One region of the Mesorhizobium sp. NPDC059025 genome, then DNA from elsewhere that is predicted to be linked to it. Evidence: predicted binding sites of a transcription regulator. Region 1 holds the regulator's gene; each other region holds the start of a gene.
The links. The regulator LexA, encoded in region 1, represses DNA repair genes until DNA is damaged. The targets are predictions, from matches to a motif close to TGTTCNNNNTGTGTTCNG.
Positions count from the first base shown of each region.

Region 2: ssb (single-stranded DNA-binding protein) is a predicted target of LexA. The motif match lies at 4,010-4,027, and genes of this name have one in related genera.
Region 3: ACFWYE_RS07635 (sel1 repeat family protein) is a predicted target of LexA. The motif match lies at 2,703-2,720, and genes of this name have one in related genera.

Region 1 covers NZ_JBHYIM010000001.1:704,292-710,169, reverse strand. The annotation lists gene ACFWYE_RS03440 (antibiotic biosynthesis monooxygenase) at 1-329, opposite strand, end outside; gene ACFWYE_RS03435 (LysR family transcriptional regulator) at 445-1,332, shown strand; gene lexA (transcriptional repressor LexA) at 1,527-2,249, shown strand; gene ACFWYE_RS03425 (ComEC/Rec2 family competence protein) at 2,276-4,828, opposite strand; gene gltX (glutamate--tRNA ligase) at 4,920-5,878, shown strand, end outside.
Region 2 covers NZ_JBHYIM010000001.1:452,207-458,084, reverse strand. The annotation lists gene ACFWYE_RS02135 (helix-turn-helix transcriptional regulator) at 1-156, opposite strand, end outside; gene ACFWYE_RS02130 (hypothetical protein) at 241-768, shown strand; gene ACFWYE_RS02125 (VOC family protein) at 809-1,186, shown strand; gene ACFWYE_RS02120 (MarC family protein) at 1,259-1,888, shown strand; gene ACFWYE_RS02115 (OsmC family protein) at 1,927-2,352, opposite strand; gene ACFWYE_RS02110 (5'-methylthioadenosine/S-adenosylhomocysteine nucleosidase) at 2,382-3,302, opposite strand; gene ssb (single-stranded DNA-binding protein) at 3,367-3,909, opposite strand; gene ACFWYE_RS02100 (ArsR/SmtB family transcription factor) at 4,146-4,460, shown strand; gene ACFWYE_RS02095 (SRPBCC domain-containing protein) at 4,457-4,906, shown strand; gene ACFWYE_RS02090 (ATP-dependent Clp protease proteolytic subunit) at 4,924-5,529, shown strand; gene ACFWYE_RS02085 (hypothetical protein) at 5,610-5,878, shown strand, end outside.
Region 3 covers NZ_JBHYIM010000002.1:686,488-692,365, reverse strand. The annotation lists gene ACFWYE_RS07655 (AMP nucleosidase) at 1-1,394, opposite strand, end outside; gene ACFWYE_RS07650 (hypothetical protein) at 1,482-1,676, opposite strand; gene ACFWYE_RS07645 (hypothetical protein) at 1,692-1,841, opposite strand; gene ACFWYE_RS07640 (DUF2147 domain-containing protein) at 2,064-2,405, opposite strand; gene ACFWYE_RS07635 (sel1 repeat family protein) at 2,856-3,122, shown strand; gene ACFWYE_RS07630 (ABC transporter substrate-binding protein) at 3,375-4,499, shown strand; gene ACFWYE_RS07625 (ABC transporter substrate-binding protein) at 4,735-5,859, shown strand.

The sequences.
Region 1 (5,878 bases):
AAGACAAGGTCATCGACCGTGTAGGTGTGGAATTCGCTTCTCGATACGGTGTCGAGCTTCCGGAATTTCTCCAGGAATACAGGATCGGAGAAAAACTCGCTGACATTGCCGGCACCGTGGATTGCTTCGACATTGACGACGGTTTCGCCGTCGGTGCTCTTGGCGAGCGTACTCCAGAGAAAACCTTCCTTGCGCTCTGCCACGTAGTGCACGACATCCTGGATGACAGCAAACGCCTCCTCCTGCTTTCCTGGATGGGCGTGAATGACGTTCACGACAAAAGTCGTTGACTGAGGAGATGCAGAAAAGGCTGCGGTAGGCTTGTCCATGAGTGTCTCCATCTGACGATTGCGGCGATCTTGCCGCGGCAACCTCTGGATATTCAGGACAGATGAGCAGATAAATGCCCATTCTCTCCCATCAATAACGAAGAAAATTCCGCAATTGGACAAGCTTGGACCACTCGGTATCTTCGTACAGGTTGCGGAAGCCGGTAGCTTTATCGGTGCCGCGCGCCGGCTCAGCCTTACGGCCTCGGCCGTCGGCAAGGCGATTGCGCGGCTCGAAAACGAAATGGGCGCCCGCCTCTTTCACCGCTCGACGCGGAGTATGGCTCTGACAGAGGAAGGCAGTTTCTTTCTCGAAACCTGCCGGCGCATTCAATCGGAATACGAGCAAGCGCAGATCCAGCTTGCGAGATCGCAGGCGAGCCCCCGAGGACAGCTTCGCGTCTCTCTCCCGCTCGCGGGCATGCTGTTGATGCCGACCATATCGGCCTTCATGGAACAATATCCGGATATCAATCTCGACCTTGATTTTACAGACCAGCTGGTCGACGTCATCGAAGAGGGCTTTGACGCGGTGATCCGCACCGGAGACATCCGGGACACGCGCCTGATAAGCCGCAAACTCGGTACTTTTCGGCACAAACTCGTCGCGGCACCGAAATATCTCGCCGAACATGGTACGCCCAGAGTGCCGGAGGACCTGCTCAAGCACCGCTGTCTCCACCATCGTTACGCGAATTCGGGGCGGCTCGAGCCCTGGCCCCTCGTGCGCAGCGGTTGTGACCTGAAACTCGATCTTCCCGTGACCACCGTTGCCAGCACGCTGGAGCCGCTGATCTACCTCGCCGAACGGTCCTTCGGTATCACCTGTCTGCCGCCGTTCGCCGTGTCTGCAGAACTGGCCGAAGGCAAGTTGGTATCGCTGCTGACGGATTATCTCGGCGAAACGGGTACGTTCCGAATATTGTGGCCGACAAATCGCCATCTCTCGCCCAAAGTACGGGTTTTCGTGGACTACATGGCTGAGAATCTATTTGCCGAGTAAGGGTAGGGCAGCATCCTTCGGCCTGCTCTGCGACGGGAGATATGGCAACAGGGAACAGCCTGGCTTCTTGCTAGGCTGAACAAAGCGTCAACAAATTCATTAAACTTTAAATGGTTGCGGAACACAAATGGAACAGATAGTGTTTGTTCCGGGTTTGTTTTTCTGATTCCGGTTCCGTTCCACGGAGGGTGGCGATGCTGACACGCAAGCAACATGAGCTTTTGCTCTTCATCCATGAACGGCTGAAGGAAAGCGGAATCCCCCCTTCTTTCGACGAAATGAAAGAGGCGCTGGACCTGGCCTCCAAGTCAGGAATCCACAGGCTAATAACTGCTCTGGAGGAACGTGGCTTCATCCGCCGATTGCCGAACCGGGCTCGCGCGCTGGAAGTGCTGCGGTTGCCGGATTCGATTGCTCCCGGCCTTAACGCAGCCAGGAAGTTTTCTCCGGCGGTCATCCAGGGCAGCCTGGGGCGTTCTGTACCCAAGGAGCCGCAACGCCTGCAGGCGCCTAGCAATGACGACGACGTCGCAGCTTCCGTTTCCATCCCCGTGATGGGACGCATCGCTGCCGGTGTACCGATCGACGCGATCCAGCACCGCACCCATTCGATTTCCGTACCGCCGGACATGATTTCGGGAGGCGAGCACTACGCCCTGGAAGTCAAAGGCGACTCCATGATCGAAGCCGGCATTTTCGATGGCGATACGGTCATCATCCGCAATGCCAATTCGGCCAATCCCGGCGAGATCGTCGTGGCATTGGTCGATGAGGAAGAGGCGACGCTCAAGCGTTTCCGTCGCAAGGGCGCCTCGATTGCGTTGGAAGCAGCCAATCCTGCCTATGAAACACGAATCTTTGGACCGGATCGGGTCAAGGTACAAGGTAAACTGGTCGGATTGATCCGTCGCTATTAGACCGGACACCCTACAAATTTAGCCGACTACAGATTGCCGGAAACAGACTTTCCGGGAAATTGTGTGTCTGAATGGGCGGGGTGGTTTGAGTTCAACGGTTTGGGCTTGGATTTAGGCGTGTTTTCAAGGCGAGGCGGCAATCCCCTCGCCTCGCGCGTAAATTCACGCTGGACATGCCAGGGTCGATCTTTGGCATCGATCGCGAACAAGATATTAGCCGGCTTATCTGGCAAGGAATCGAAGCGCACCGCAGCACTGCCGACGCGGGCCAGATCCTGCTTGGTGACCACCACCACAGTCGGATCGTTGCAGGGATCTGGTGCGGTCGCATCGTCGATCACAATGAGTGCCGCGACTCCGCAAGCCGATCTGGCTGCATCGATGCGAGCGGTCGTCACCACGACAGCCCCAGATGGATGGCGAGCGAAGCACAGCTGGCGAGTGCACAGGAATGGCGTGCCAAGCGGCATGTCGAGTGCATTTTCGACAGTCAGTTCGACGTCACTCGAAACATCTTCTGGCAAGACCGTCGTCTCTACGTTGAGCGCCCGGCGCCAGTTGTCGAGCGTGAAGGGATTGGGTCGTGCCCGGCTGACAGCGAGTTTGTCATCGCCGACTGGCAGGGCAACGAGCCGTGCGTCCTCCGAGATCAACACATCGGGCGTTTCTACATTGCCCATCGCTATCAGACCGGCCAGCACAAAGGGCAATGCCAGCAAACGTAGCCATGTCGTCGCCATCGCACCGATGGCAAGCGCCACGGCAATGAAGAGCACCGATTGCGTCGAGACAAGGCCAACCCCGTCGACCGGGGAGCGCTGCGAAATCCAGTCCGCGATCACCATCATCACCGTCAGTCCCTTGCCCATCGCATAGAGAAACGGTTCATCGGCGCCAAACGGCATGGCAATCGCGCTGAGAACGGCAGCCAGCATGACAAACGAAACCACTGGCATCACCGCCAGGTTGGCGAACAAACTCAGGGGTGAGACCCGCTGGAAATGCCAGACCGCGAACAGCGCCGTGGCAAGGCCGGCGATGATCGAGGTTGCAGCCATGCCAGCAACCGCAATCAGCGACTTGTGCGCGAGAAAGCCGGTGAACGAGCGTGCCAGCGGTGCCGGGGTAGGCATGACTTCGCGCCGTTGCGCCCAAGCCGCATACGCGCCGATCAAGGCGGCAGTCGCGGCGAACGACATTTGGAAAGACGGACCGACCACTTCATGCGGCGCGGTCAGGATCACGATCATCGCCGAGATGGCCAGGTTGCGCATCGACAGCGCCGCTCGGTCGAACAGCACCGCAATCAGCATCACCGACAGCATGATGAAACTACGCTCCGCCGCGACCACCACCCCGGAGATCGCGAGATATGCGGAAATCGAACAAATGGCTGCGAACGCAGCATATTTCTTGACCGGCCGGCGCGCTGAGAAATCCGGAAACAACGCGAAAGCGCCGCGCAGCAGTAACATCACGGTTCCTGCGACGAGTGCCATGTGCAGGCCGGATATCGAGATGATGTGATAGATACCCGTCCTTCGCATGGCTTCGTTGACGGAGTTCGGAATGCCGGCGCGCACGCCGACAATCAGTGCCGCGGCGATCTCGCCCTCAGGCCCACCAATCGAAGCGCGAATGCGATCCGCGATCGTTTCGCGTGCGGTCTCGACGGCCACCGACAGCCGAGTGGGCAGCGATGCAGGTACCTTCTCCAGGGGTTCAAGCTTCGGCTTGCCCATGAAGAACCCAGTCGCGCCGATCCCGTCGAAATAGCTTTCGAAAGAAAAATCATAGCCGCCGGGCCGCACCGGACCGGCTGGCGGCATCAGCCGGGCATAGCCGGAAACGATCGACCCGGCGCGGATTTCGGCCGGCATTGCCAAAGCCGAAAGCCGCACCCGCTCCGGCTGATAGCGTAGCTTGGGCTTTTCAGTACCGATGACGTCGAGCGTCAGCCGCGTGCGTCCACTGGCCATCGGCTCGACTGAAATGACGCGGCCTGTCACCCTGGTCGACACCTGTGCTCCCAGTACGTTGCTCGGCATGCGCCACGTCTCGACCTTGCCGGCAAGGATACCGAGCACGAGGAAGAGGACGGCCATCGCGGCGAGATGCAAGCCAAGGCGGGAGCGTGAAAGCAGCGCAATGACAGCAAGGACAGCACTGCCGGCAATCAACTGCGCGAAGGCAGGCTCGCGATCGAGTGAGAAATAGACCGTCGCTCCAGCCCCGAGAAAGACCGGCGCGAACAGGAACGCGACGCCGCGATCCAGCTCCAACGCGATCGCCCCGGCGAACGGGCCGCGCAGGTCCCCGCCAATCAGCTTTCGCAAGTTCTGCCAGCGGGTTTCCAGCCACGGCTTGTCGCCGGAAGGCATATCCAGGGCATCGGAACGAGGATGCTGGCGCGCTGCCAGCAGATCATCGAGCGATGATGGCATTCCGATCGGCTGAATGTCAGGCGATGCCGCCGCGGCATTGCTGTCATCGACGGCCGGAGACACGAATAGAAGACGCTCGTTGATGCCCTGTTCGGCATCAGCGCCCCCTCGCCCAACCCTCCCCGGTCCAGCCATCGGGCCTGCCCCTTGCGCCCCTGACCTCCTATGCTACATGAACGCCCAAACAACGAAAGTCCGCGCTCCTGCGCTTCTTCCCGAGAGTTCCATGTCCGATCAGGTCGTAACCCGTTTCGCTCCCTCCCCCACCGGTTATCTGCACATTGGCGGCGCACGCACGGCGTTGTTCAATTGGCTCTATGCCAGGCACACCAATGGCAAGATGCTGCTGCGCATCGAGGATACCGACCGCGAGCGCTCGACTGACGCCGCCACCGCCGCCATCCTCGAAGGACTGAGCTGGCTGGGCATGACCTGGGACGGCGAGGCCGTTTCGCAATTCCAGCGCGCCGCGCGCCACCGCGAGGTCGCCGAGGAACTGGTGCGGCTGGGCAAGGCCTATTATGCCTACGAGACGCCAGCCGAGTTGGACGTCATGCGTGAATCCGCCCGCGCGCAAGGGCTGCCGCCGCGCTATAACGGCCACTGGCGCGACCGTGATGCTTCCGAGGCTCCGGAGGGTGTGGCAGGTGCGATCCGCATCAAGGTGCCGCGCGAAGGCGAGACCGTGGTCAACGATCTCGTGCAGGGAGAGGTGCGTTTTCCCAACAAAGATCTCGACGATTTCATCATCCTGCGCTCGGACGGCGTGCCGACCTACATGCATGCTGTCGTGGTCGACGATCACGACATGGGTGTCACTCACATCATCCGGGGCGATGATCACCTGACCAATGCCGCCCGGCAGACCGCGATTTATCGCGCCATGGGCTGGGATGTGCCAAAGATGGCGCATATTCCCCTGATCCATGGTGCCGATGGTGCAAAGCTTTCCAAGCGTCATGGCGCGCTCGGCGTCGAGGCCTATCGCGCCATGGGCTACCTGCCTGAGGCGCTGCTCAACTATCTCGCCCGCCTTGGCTGGAGCCATGGTGATGATGAGGTCATGTCGATCGAGCAGATGGTGTCGTGGTTCGATATCGTCGACGTCAACAAGGGTGCTGCCCGCTTCGACTTCGCCAAGCTTGAGGCGCTGAACGGCGTGCACATGCGGGGTATGGACGATGC
Region 2 (5,878 bases), 250 kb from region 1:
CTGCGAGCGATAGCGGAAAGTGCCGCTCGCAACGACTGCGATACAGAACGAGCCGTGCTCTTCCTCGAAAGGCCGTTCGCCAGCCGTCGCAGTGCAGACAATGTCGGCCACGCTCCATCCGGCTTTCCTGGCAAGGATCCGCACCTGCTGGCTCATGACCGCGATTTAGCAATTTTTCCCAAGCCCGGACAGCCGGCAAGCGCTACGCCGGCCATATCTCCTGACAGGTTTGAGGTCGCCATGCATCACCCGAACTCCTTCTCCGAAGCCCTGCAAGCGCCAGGCCCCTTCGCTGCCCACGCAGACAAGCTCGCGCTCTACGGTCGCTTTGTCGGAGCATGGAGCTTCGATGCAAAACGCTGGACCGATGACGGCAAGCTGCTGACTGGCCACGGCGAGATCCATTTCGGCTGGGCACTGGAGGGACGTGCCATCCAGGACGTCTGGATACTGCCTGCGCGCAACGCAGGACCTTCGCCGGAGCTCGGCCCCTGGACGTTCTACGGCACGACGCTGCGGATCTACGACCCCGGTATCGATGCCTGGCACATCCTGTGGAGCGATCCGCGCACGCAATACCACAGCCGACAGACCGGCCGCGCTGAAGGGGCGGACATCGTCCAGATCGGCGGCGATGGCAGCGGAACACGGACACGCTGGCGCTTCACCGAAATCACCGACAACTCATTTCGCTGGCTTGGGGAACGGGCGGACGGCGAAGGAGACTGGAACCTGCAAGTTGAATTCCTGGCACGACGCGCCGCGTGACGTCCTTATCCCATCAATACAAACTCAAACGAGGTTCAAAATGCTCGACCATGTCTCGATCGGCGTCGCCGACCCCTCCCGCTCCAAGACTTTCTATGACGCGGTTCTGTCGCCGCTCGGCTATTCGTGCCTCAGCGAATCCGTGGGGTCGCTAGGTTATGGCGGCGATCAGATCTCACTGTGGATTCTCGAGGTCGCACGACCGGTTCCAGCCGATATGGGATCGGGGCTTCACTTCTGTTTTGCCGCGCCAACTCACGACAGTGTCCGCGCCTTCCACGCGGCAACCCTTGCTCATGGCGGCAACGACAACGGCAAAGCGGGCCTGCGCGCCGACTATGGCGATAGCTATTTCGCGGCCTTCGCCATCGATCCGGACGGCTATCGCATAGAGGCCTGTTGCGGCTCAGGCAGCTGACCGACTGAGCGTTGGCAACTTCCCCATATTCGCGCTACCAATGGCCTGGTTGTCGCGAGAGAGGGGAACGGCATGCCGAGCTACGAAAGCCTGTTCAACGCCTTCGTGACACTGCTCGTGACCATCGACCCGCCGGGACTCGCCCCGCTTTTCCTTGCCGTGACGCGCGGCATGAATCGTGAGCAGCGAAGCCAGGTATCCGTTCGCGCCTCGATCATCGGCTTTCTGGTCATCGCGCTGTTTGCGGTGGCAGGCGCCTCGATCCTTTCGGTGTTCGGCATCACATTGCCTGCTTTCCGCGTAGCCGGCGGCTTCCTGCTGTTCTTCATCGCCTTCGAGATGGTTTTCGAGCGCCGGCAGGACCGCAAGGAAAAAAGCGCGGATGTGGCGATCACCAAGGATCACATCCACAACATCGCGGCTTTCCCGCTGGCGATCCCGCTGATCGCAGGCCCCGGCGCCATTTCGGCCACCGTCCTGCTGTCCAGTTCGTTCCAAGGCCTTGGAGGGCAGCTGGCGCTGCTCGGCATCATCCTCGCCTGCCTGCTCATCACCTATCTGGTGTTCGTGCTGGCGGAGCGCATCGACGGCATTCTCGGCCAGACCGGGCGCTCGATCCTGACCCGGCTGCTCGGCGTGATCCTTGCCGCGCTCGCCGTCCAGTTCGTGGCCGACGGTATCAAGGCTCTGGCAGCGAGCTGACCGACCCAACGTACAATCGCACTGCCTTGCAGGCTGCCTCAGCCGGCAGCGGTATCGACCACCTCGAAATCGTGGGTAACGGTCGCCGTCTTGCCCATCATGATCGAGGCCGAGCAGTATTTTTCCGCCGACAGCTGAACCGCCCGCTTGACCTTGTCGTGTGACAGTCCCTTGCCTTTGACGATGAAGTGCATGTGAATGCGCGTGAACACCTTCGGATCGGTCGCTGCACGATCGGAATCGAGTTCCACGACACAATCCTCGACCTGCTCGCGCCCCTTTTCGAGGATGTGCACAACGTCGATGGCCGAACAGCCGCCCGTACCGATCAAAAGCAGTTCCATGGGGCTCGGGCCGGGTGTCTTGCCGTCATCGCCATGCGTCGTGCCCAGAACCAGCTTGTGGCCACTGCCGGACTCGCCCACGAATGTGCGACCCTCGACCCATTTGATCCGCGCCTTCATCCCTGCTTCCCTGTCTCTTCGCGTCCGTCCTACGGCATTTCGGCCAGCAATGCCTTGACGACATTGGCTGAATTCGTTGACGCCAGTGCCATGAAAGTCGCCATCTGATTGGCGCCTTCTCCACCGCCGGCGAGGTCCGACAGGCTGCGCACCGCCAGGAACGGAACGTTGTTGCTGTAGGTCACATGTGCGACCGCGGCACTTTCCATGTCGAGCACCTTGGCATCGAATGTCTTGTGCACATAGTCACGAAATTCGGCATTGTCGACGAAAGCCTGGCCGGAAACACCATTGCCGCCGACGATGATCTTCGGCGGGCTGGCAAGGCATTTGTTCTCGGGTGCACAGGCCTGCAGCTCCAGCCTGGCAGCGACCTTGCGGGCAGCGTCGAGCAAGGCCGGATCGGACGGGAACCAGAATTTCGTCTCTTCGGCGGTATCGCCCTGCCTGGTAACCGTCACAGAGCGCGGCACGATCATGCCGTAGCCCGCAAACTGATCCTTCGGGATGAAGGGCGGAATTTCGTAACCGTCGCCGACCTTGCGGGCGAAAACCGCTTCCAGATATTCGCCCCACTGATCGGCGACGACGACATCGCCGATGCTGAGGGCCGGGTCGACGCCGCCGGCAATGCCGGAAAACACCACGGACGTCACGACAAACCGGTCGAGCGCCACCTGCATGGTCATGGCCGCATTGACCATGCTGACGCCACTCAGGAACAGCACGACGTCCTTACCGGCCAGCTTGCCGATGATGAACTGGCGGCCGTTGATCTCGTGTTCGGTTCGATCCGACAGATCGGCCTGCAGCGCCATCCATTCAGGTGGGAAGGCCGACACGACCGCGATGCGCGGCTTGTCATCGAGCCGCTCCGCAGCCGAAACGGCAGCGGACAACATGGTGAAGAACAGCAGGCCGATCGCAATCAGGCGTGCGAATGCACTCATGCCGTAGCTCATCGCCGGATCACCAGGTCATGTCTGTGGGCTGGGGAATTCCGCCCATCAGCAATCAGAACGGGATTTCATCGTCCAGTTCGCGCGAACCGCCACCGCCGCCACCGCGATTGCCGTTTCCACCGCCAAAGCCGCCACCAGCCGAGCCGCGGCCGCCACCGCCACCGAAGTCGCTCGGGCCGGACTGGCCAAAGCTGTCGCGGTTGCCACCGGAATAACCGACCTGGCCACCTTCGCCCTGCCCGCCACGCGCGTCGAGCATCTGCAATTCGCCCCGGAATTTCTGCAGCACGACTTCGGTCGTATAACGCTCCTGGCCGCTCTGGTCCTGCCATTTACGGGTCTGCAACTGACCCTCGACATAAACCTTCATGCCCTTCTTCAGATACTGCTCGGCCACCTTGGCGAGCTGGTCATTGAAGATGACGACGTTGTGCCACTCGGTCTTTTCCTTGCGTTCGCCCGAGTTCTTGTCGCGCCAGCTTTCCGAGGTGGCGATACGGATGTTGACGACCGGCTCACCCGAGTTCAGCCGGCGGATTTCGGGATCCGCACCCAGATTCCCCACCAGAATGACCTTGTTGACGCTGCCAGCCATCACACTTCTCCGCGCTCGTCCGAAACCAGAATTCTCGCCGCACCATATAGGCTGAGGAACCTGCCCGCCTCCACGGACATGCCTTTCCCACAACGTTTTTTGTTCTATTTCTGTTCTAGTTCCCGCACTGGCTATTTGTCAAGGAATGTCAGCAAAAGTGCCGGCCTGGCTTCATTTCAGGTCCTCGCCCCGAGAAGGCTCTTGCCAAACCAATAAGTATCCACTTATGTTTTGGTATGATCGAATCCGAAATCTTCAAGGCCCTGGCCGACCCGACACGGCGCGCGCTGTTTGAACGGCTGGTCGACGACGAGATGACCGTCTCTGAACTGCGCGCCGGCACGCCGGTGTCCCAACCGGCGGTCTCCCAGCATCTTGCCGTGCTGCGCGGCGCCGGGCTGGTGAGAGAACGCCGTGTCGGCCGCAATGCCTTTTACCGAGCCGCCCCGGAAGGATTATCGCCGCTGCTCACCTGGATCGAACGCTACCGCACCTTCTGGCCTGATCGCATCGAAAGGCTGAAGACCGTGTTGAAGGAGATGGATCAATGACCTCGCCCAGCCGCGATGACATCGTTGTTGAATGCGATCTGCCGGAAGCGCCAGAAAAAGTTTGGCGCGCACTCACCGAGCCGGACATCGTCGCGGCCTGGTTGCTGCCGAACGACATCAGGAGCGAAACCGGGCAGCGATTTTCGCTCGGCGCCGAGGGCCGCATCGCCTGCACGGTGCTTGAGGCGGAACCTGGCCGCCTGCTGCGCTATTCCTGGCGCGAAACAGGCGGATCCGGTGCGGGAGAGGGGTTCGACAGTGTCGTCACCTTCGAACTGACACATGCCGCCGACGGCGGCACGCATTTGCGTGTCGTGCATGACGGCTTTGTCTCAACGGCCGCCTGCAACATGTCCGAAGCGGGCTGCAGCGTCGCCGTCGATGCGCCCAAGCCCACCAGAATTTTCACTGCGGCCAACACGCCGCAATGGCGCATGGCCGCCTGAACGGGAGGAATCAACATATGTCCGGTGTCGCCAATCTTGTGCCGATGGTGATCGAGCAGTCGAGCCGCGGCGAGCGTGCTTTCGACATCTTCTCCCGGCTGCTGCGTGAACGCATCATCTTCGTCAACGGCCAGATAGAGGACAACATGGCCGCCATCATCTGCGCGCAATTGCTGTCGCTGGAGGCGGACAATCCGGACAAGGAGGTGTCGCTCTACATCAACTCACCCGGCGGCGTGGTCAGTTCCGGCTTCGCCATCTACGACACGATGCGTTACATCTCCTGCCCGGTGTCGACAGTCTGCATGGGCTTTGCGGCTTCGATGGGTTCGTTCCTGCTGATGGCTGGAGACCCGGGCAGGCGCATCGCGCTCCCCAACAGCAAGATCGTGCTGCATCAACCGCTGGGCGGCTTCCAGGGCCAGGCCTCGGACATCCAGCGGCACGCCGAGGACATCCTGAAAACCAAGCGGCAGATGATTGATCTCTATGCCCAGCACTGCGGGCGCACGGTCGAGGACGTCGAGAACACGCTCGACCGAGACCACTTCATGAACGCGGAGGAAGCCAGGGCATGGGGCCTGGTCGACCATGTCTACGACACGCGCAAACGGGCGGCCTAGGACAGCCAGATCGTCGTCCATCCAATCCGATGGATCGATGGGCACTGGTCGTCACGGGTCAAGACGCCTATGTTAGCACTATGACCATCGCCCGCCTCTCGCCATCATCGTGTCTGACTGCACTTGCAGTTGCCCTTTTTTCGACAGCGACAGGATTTGCCGGGGAAGCCGGCAAGCAGGCTGCAAAGCCCCTGCCCGGCGTCAATGGCGGCTACAGCATCGTCAAACCAGCCACACCGCAACCGGAGCCGGACGATTATGATCCAGCCTCCGGCCGCCAGTTCAAGGTTGGCAACACGGACGTCCGCATTTCCGGCTCGGTGATCGTGGATGTCGGTGCAGGCAACCT
Region 3 (5,878 bases), on a different contig from region 1:
GACACCTGCCGCTTGTAGAACTCGGTCGCCATGCCGGGCAGTTTCAACTCACCGTGCAACGGCTTGTCGGAAACGCACAGCAATGTCCCGTAAGGCACACGGAAGCGGAAACCATTGGCTGCGATCGTTGCCGATTCCATATCGAGCGCGATCGCGCGTGACTGCGACAGCCGCTGCACCGGGCCGCGCTGATCGCGCAGCTCCCAGTTGCGGTTGTCGATGGTGGCGACCGTGCCGGTGCGCATCACCCGCTTGAGATCGTAACCGGAAAGCCCTGTCACTTCGGCGACAGCCTCTTCGAGCGCCACCTGGACCTCGGCCAGCGCCGGCACCGGCACCCACACCGGCAGGTCATCGTCCAGCACGTGGTCTTCACGCACATAGGCATGCGCCAGTACGTAGTCCCCCAAGGCCTGTGTGTTGCGCAGGCCGGCGCAATGACCAAGCATGAGCCAGGCATGCGGGCGCAGCACCGCGACGTGGTCGGTGATCGTCTTGGCGTTGGAAGGGCCGACGCCGATATTGATCATGGTGATACCGCCATGATCGCCACGCTTCAGATGATAGGCGGGCATCTGCGGCAGGCGTGGCGGTGCAATTCCTTCACTTGGCATCGTAGCGCCCGGTTTCGTCACGACGTTGCCCGGCTCGACAAACTCGGTATAGCCCTCACCACCTTTCGCCATCAGATCGCGCGCCATCGCGCAGAACTCGTCGATGTAGAACTGGTAGTTGGTGAACAGAACGAAGTTCTGGAAATGCTGCGGGCTTGTCGCCGTATAGTGGGTCAGCCGGTGCAGGGAGTAGTCGATGCGCTGGGCGGTGAAGGGGGCCAGCGGTCGTGGGTCGCCCAGCGCCACTTCGAAGGTGCCGTTGGCGATCTGGTCGTCGGTGCCGTCAAGATCCGGCACATCGAACAAGTCGCGGATCGGCCGGCGGATGCGCTCGGCCGCTGCGCTGTCGACATAGGTCCCTTCAAGGAAGGCGAAGTGCACGGGGATCGGCGTCTCCGATTCCGAAACGATGACCGGAACGCCATGGTTGCGCATGATCAGCCGCAGTTGTTCGGTCAGGTAGCTTTGGAACAGGTCCGGCCGGGTGATCGTGGTCGAGAACTGGCCAGGTGTCGGCATGTGACCGTAGGCCTGGCGCGAGTCCACCTGGGTGAAGGAATTGGTGACGACGCTCACCTCGGGATAGAAGGCGCGGTAGCGTTTGTCGTTGTCGCCGCCGGCAGCCAGCGCCGAGAAGGAATCGCGCAGGAACTTGGTGTTGCGTTCATACAGCGCGCGCAGCGCCGCGACGGCCTTGCCAGCATCGTCAAAGGATTGCCGGGCGTAGGGCTCCGGCATGACCACGGTTTCAATCGCTTGTGGGTAGATTCGCTTTTCCATGACCCATTATAGAGATGGAAAATGACAGTTGGGAGGGGTGTCCCTCGGACGGTTCGCTATTTGCTTTTTTAGATGCTGCTGCAGCATTCAGGCGCGCTGCAGACTCACCAGCAGGACCAGTCCAAGTCCCGTTTTCTTGGGTGCTGGCGCTTCTATGGTCGAACCGGCATTGGCACGCATCATCGGCACTGCCAGAACCGGTGCTGCAAGCAACAGCAAGATCAGTGTTGCACGGGGCAGAAGCCTCAGCAGGGTGATGGCGTTTTGCGCAAACGAGGTCATGGCGTTTCGTCTCGATCAAAATGAACTGGAGCAGGTGGTGCCGCATCGCAGGCCAGCCTGGTTCCAGCCGTGGTCCAGCCGTGCATTCTCTGCAACGAGGATCGCAAAACCCATGCCGAACAGCGCCGTCAGCAGGCAGACGATTGTGAAGCGGCGCGCGAACATCTGGGTGTCTCTCCTTCAATGTCGGAGAGAATGCCGCAACGTGGCTGAACCTCTTCTGAGATTGCCGTTCATCCAGGGTTCAAAATGATTGACGGGAAATTGAAACGTCCTGACTTGTCCTCCCGTTCTGAAAAGGGGGGAGCTTGTCTTTTCGGCACCATAAGAAAAGGCGCCTCCGCGTGGCGGAAACGCCTTGCCGTCATGTCGTTACGGGCTGTCCGGTTACAGCTTGGTCCAGGTCTGGCTCTTGCAGATCAGGCCGCCCAGCACGCAACCGCTCATCTTGAGCGAACTGCCGGACAGCGAAGCCTTGCCGTTATAGGTCTTGTCGGTGTCCGGATCGGTGATCGTGCCGGAATATTTGCCGTCGCCGGCAGCCTTGAATGATCCGATGGTCTTGCCGGCGTGCTTGCCGGTCTTCAGCGTGATCGAGAACGAGCCGCCGCCCGAGATCGCGGCAGTCGCGCCGGATGCGGTCTTCCAGTTGCCTTCGATCGGGTCGGCGAGCGCCATACCCGACATGATCAATGTGGCAGCAAGTGCCAGGCTGACTTTGCGAAACATCGAGTTCCTCCCTTTGCGCTTCAACTGGACGCCGGGTCCAGCCTCTCCATCCCTTACGCTCAGGTAAGCTAATCCAGTCCCCGGTAAAACAAAAGCCGTGCCGCTGGGGAAGGAAAGCTGCTTTTCTTTGACCTTCGTAAGACGTTGGAAATGCGCGATTTCAATTTCTTACCAAAATGGAAGCTTCGCCGTGGTTAGCGAAACCTTGTTTTCGCAGTCGCGAATTTTCATCGAATTTGAATGGAAACCCCGCAATCGCGCCCTTGCTATCCTTAACGGTTCCTCACGTTTACTTCTTGTTTTAGCTTTGTTTTCCTCAAATTAAGCAAGCCATTTAACGACGGATTCAAGCGTCCCCGGCATCCTGTGAAGCATCGGAAGAGCGCACGTCCACACCAAGAAACGGACGGCGGCTTTCAGGAGCAACAGGGTCAGACAAGGGGATTTCAAATGGCACGTTTCGAAATGCTTGAAGCTGGGGTCGGCACGATGGGCGCAACCGCGCAGGCCGACATTCTCTTCGAACTTGGCGTGATGTATGCAACCGGCCGCGATTGCGAGACCGATGTCATTGCCGCTCACAAATGGTTCAACATCGCGGCCATCAAGGGTTCGCTGCGGGCCGCCGAATGGCGCTCGGAACTCTCGTCGGCAATGTCCAAGGGCGAAATCGCACAGGCGCTGCGCGATGCCCGCGAATGGATGACCACGCACTGATTTCCATCCCAAAGGGACGGTGACGCCGCTCCAACGGCGCATACCAAGGAAGGCGACCGGCTAGCCGGATCGACCGGACAACAGGGAAGACTTCCTCAGGCTCTGCTCGGGGGAATAGCGAGAAAACCGCGACCGGTCGTGACAAGACCGGCGCGGTTTTCGCTTTGTTCGGCCGGGCTTGACGAACGACGGTTTTTTTCACCCATTCTCGATCGTGCGCGACAAAGGGGAGCGCAAAATGGGAGAGTTAGAGTGAAAACAACAAAATTCCTGGGCACAGCGCTGTTGCTGACGGCGTTGAGCACCTCTGTGGCTTATGCCGAAGACATTTCCATCGCGGTTGTTGGACCGATGACGGGGCAGCTCGCCACGATCGGCGATCAATTCAAGCAGGGCGCACAGGCAGCCGCCGAGGCGATCAACGCTGCTGGCGGCGTGGGGGGACGGCAGATCAAGCTGGACATAGAAGATGACCAGTGCGACCCCAAGCAGGCGGTTTCGGTGGCCAACCGGATCGTCGGCAACGGCGTCAAGTTCATCGATGGCCATGCATGCTCGGGTTCGAGCATTCCGGCTTCCGCTGTCTACGCCGAGGCAGGCGCGCTGATGATGAGCCCCGCCTCCTCGAACCCGTTGATGACCGACGACGCGGCCAAGAAAGGCTGGTCGACCATCATGCGTCTTTATACCCGTGACGATGCACAGGGCGCCTTTATCGGCCCCTGGATCGCCAGGAAATATGCCGGCAAGAATGTTGTCGTTCTGCACGACAAGAGCGCATACGGCCAGGGCGTTGCCGACGCCGTGAAGAAGACGATGAACGAGGCCGGTCTCAAGGACGTCCTTTACGAAGGCATCAATGCCGGCGAGAAGGATTATTCGGCGCTCGTCACCAAGCTGAAGGACCTCAAGGCCGACGTCGTCTACTTCGGCGGCTATCACCCCGAAGGCGGGCTGATCATGCGTCAGGCGGCCGAGCAGGGTCTCAAGTTCCAGCTCATCATGCCGGATTCCATCGCCAGCCCTGAATTCTGGCAGGTCGCCGGCCCAGCCGGCGAGGGCACGATGTTCGTGTTCCCATCGGATCCACAGGCGCGGCCGGAAGCCAAGGAAGCCATCGAGAAGATCAAGGGCAAGGGTTTCGCTCCGGAAGGCTTCACGCTGTTCTCCTATGCAACGATCCAGGCCATAGCCGAAGGCGTCAAACGCGCCGGCAGCGATGATCCGGCCAAGGTTGCCGCAGCGCTGAAGGATGGCAAACCGATCAGCACCGTCGTGGGAGAGGTTGTCTTCGATGAGAAGGGCGACCTCAAGAACGCCAAATACGACATCAATCAGTGGCATGACGGCAAATATGCGCCGATCAAACAGGATTGATCCTTGGCAGGTTTCTGCTGAACAGAAGAATGGCTGGGCTCGTCCCGGCCATTCTGATTTTCCGATGCTTCGACAAGACTGAAGCGAGTTTTGACTTCGATCACAAGAATTGATCATTGCATTAACCGGACGCATGCAATGCAGCCCGGATGGGCTTGACGAACTGCAAATTTTTGCGCCCATTGCACGCAAGCGCAGCCGGGAGGGCTTGCGCAAGGCAATGGGAGGGTTCGAGTTGAAATCAGCAAAGTTCCTGGGCGCAGCCGTGTTTGCCACGGTGCTCAGCGCCTCGGCGGCATACGCCGAAGATATTTCCATCGCGGTGGTCGGCCCGATGACCGGTCAGCTCGCTCCGATCGGTGATCAGTTCAAGCAGGGCGCCAATGCCGCTGCCGCGGCGATCAACGAAAAGGGCGGCATCGGTGGCAAGAAGATCAAGATCGTCGTCGAAGACGATGCCTGCGATCCCAAGCAGGCCGTTTCAGTCGCCAACCGCATCGCGGCTGCAGGCATCAAGTTCGTTGATGGTCACGCCTGTTCCGGCTCCACCATCCCGGCGTCTGCCATCTATGCCGAGAACGGCATTGTCATGATCACGCCGGCTTCGTCCAATCCGGAATTGACCGAAGCTGCCTTCAAGAAGGGCTGGCCGACGATCCTGCGCCTCTACATCCGTGACGATGCCGGCGGCAACTTCGTCGGTCCTTGGATCGCCAAGAAATATGCCGGCAAGAATGTCGTGCTGCTGCACGACAAGAGCGCCTACGGTCAGGGCGCTGCGGATGCGGTCAAGAAGACCATGAATGAAGGTGGCCTGAAGGAAGTCGCTTATGAAGGCATCAACGCCGGTGAGAAGGACTATTCGGCGCTGGTCACCAAACTCAAGGAACTGAAGGCGGATGTCGTTTATTTCGGCGGCTATCATCCGGAAGGTGGCTTGATCAAACGTCAGGCCAAGGAACAGAACTTCGATTTCCAGCTGATCATGCCGGATAGCCTTTCCAATCCCGAATTCTGGCAGATCGCCGGCCCGGCTGGCGAAGGCACGATGTTCGTGTTCCCGTCCGATCCCCAGGCCAAGCCTGAGGCCAAGGACGCTGTTGAGAAGATCAAGGCCGGTGGCTTCTCGCCGGAAGGCTTCACGCTGTTCTCTTATGGCGTCATCCAGGCGGTTGCCCAAGGCATCGAACGCGCCGGTTCGGAAGACCCGGCCAAGGTGGCGGCGGCATTGAAGGACGGCAAGCCCATCAGCACGGTCGTTGGTGAGATCACCCTCGACGAAAAGGGCGACATCAAGGATCCGAAGTTCGACATCAACCAGTGGCACGACGGCAAGTACGCGCCGATCAAGCTGGACTGAGTTCGTCGGCTCGATTTCC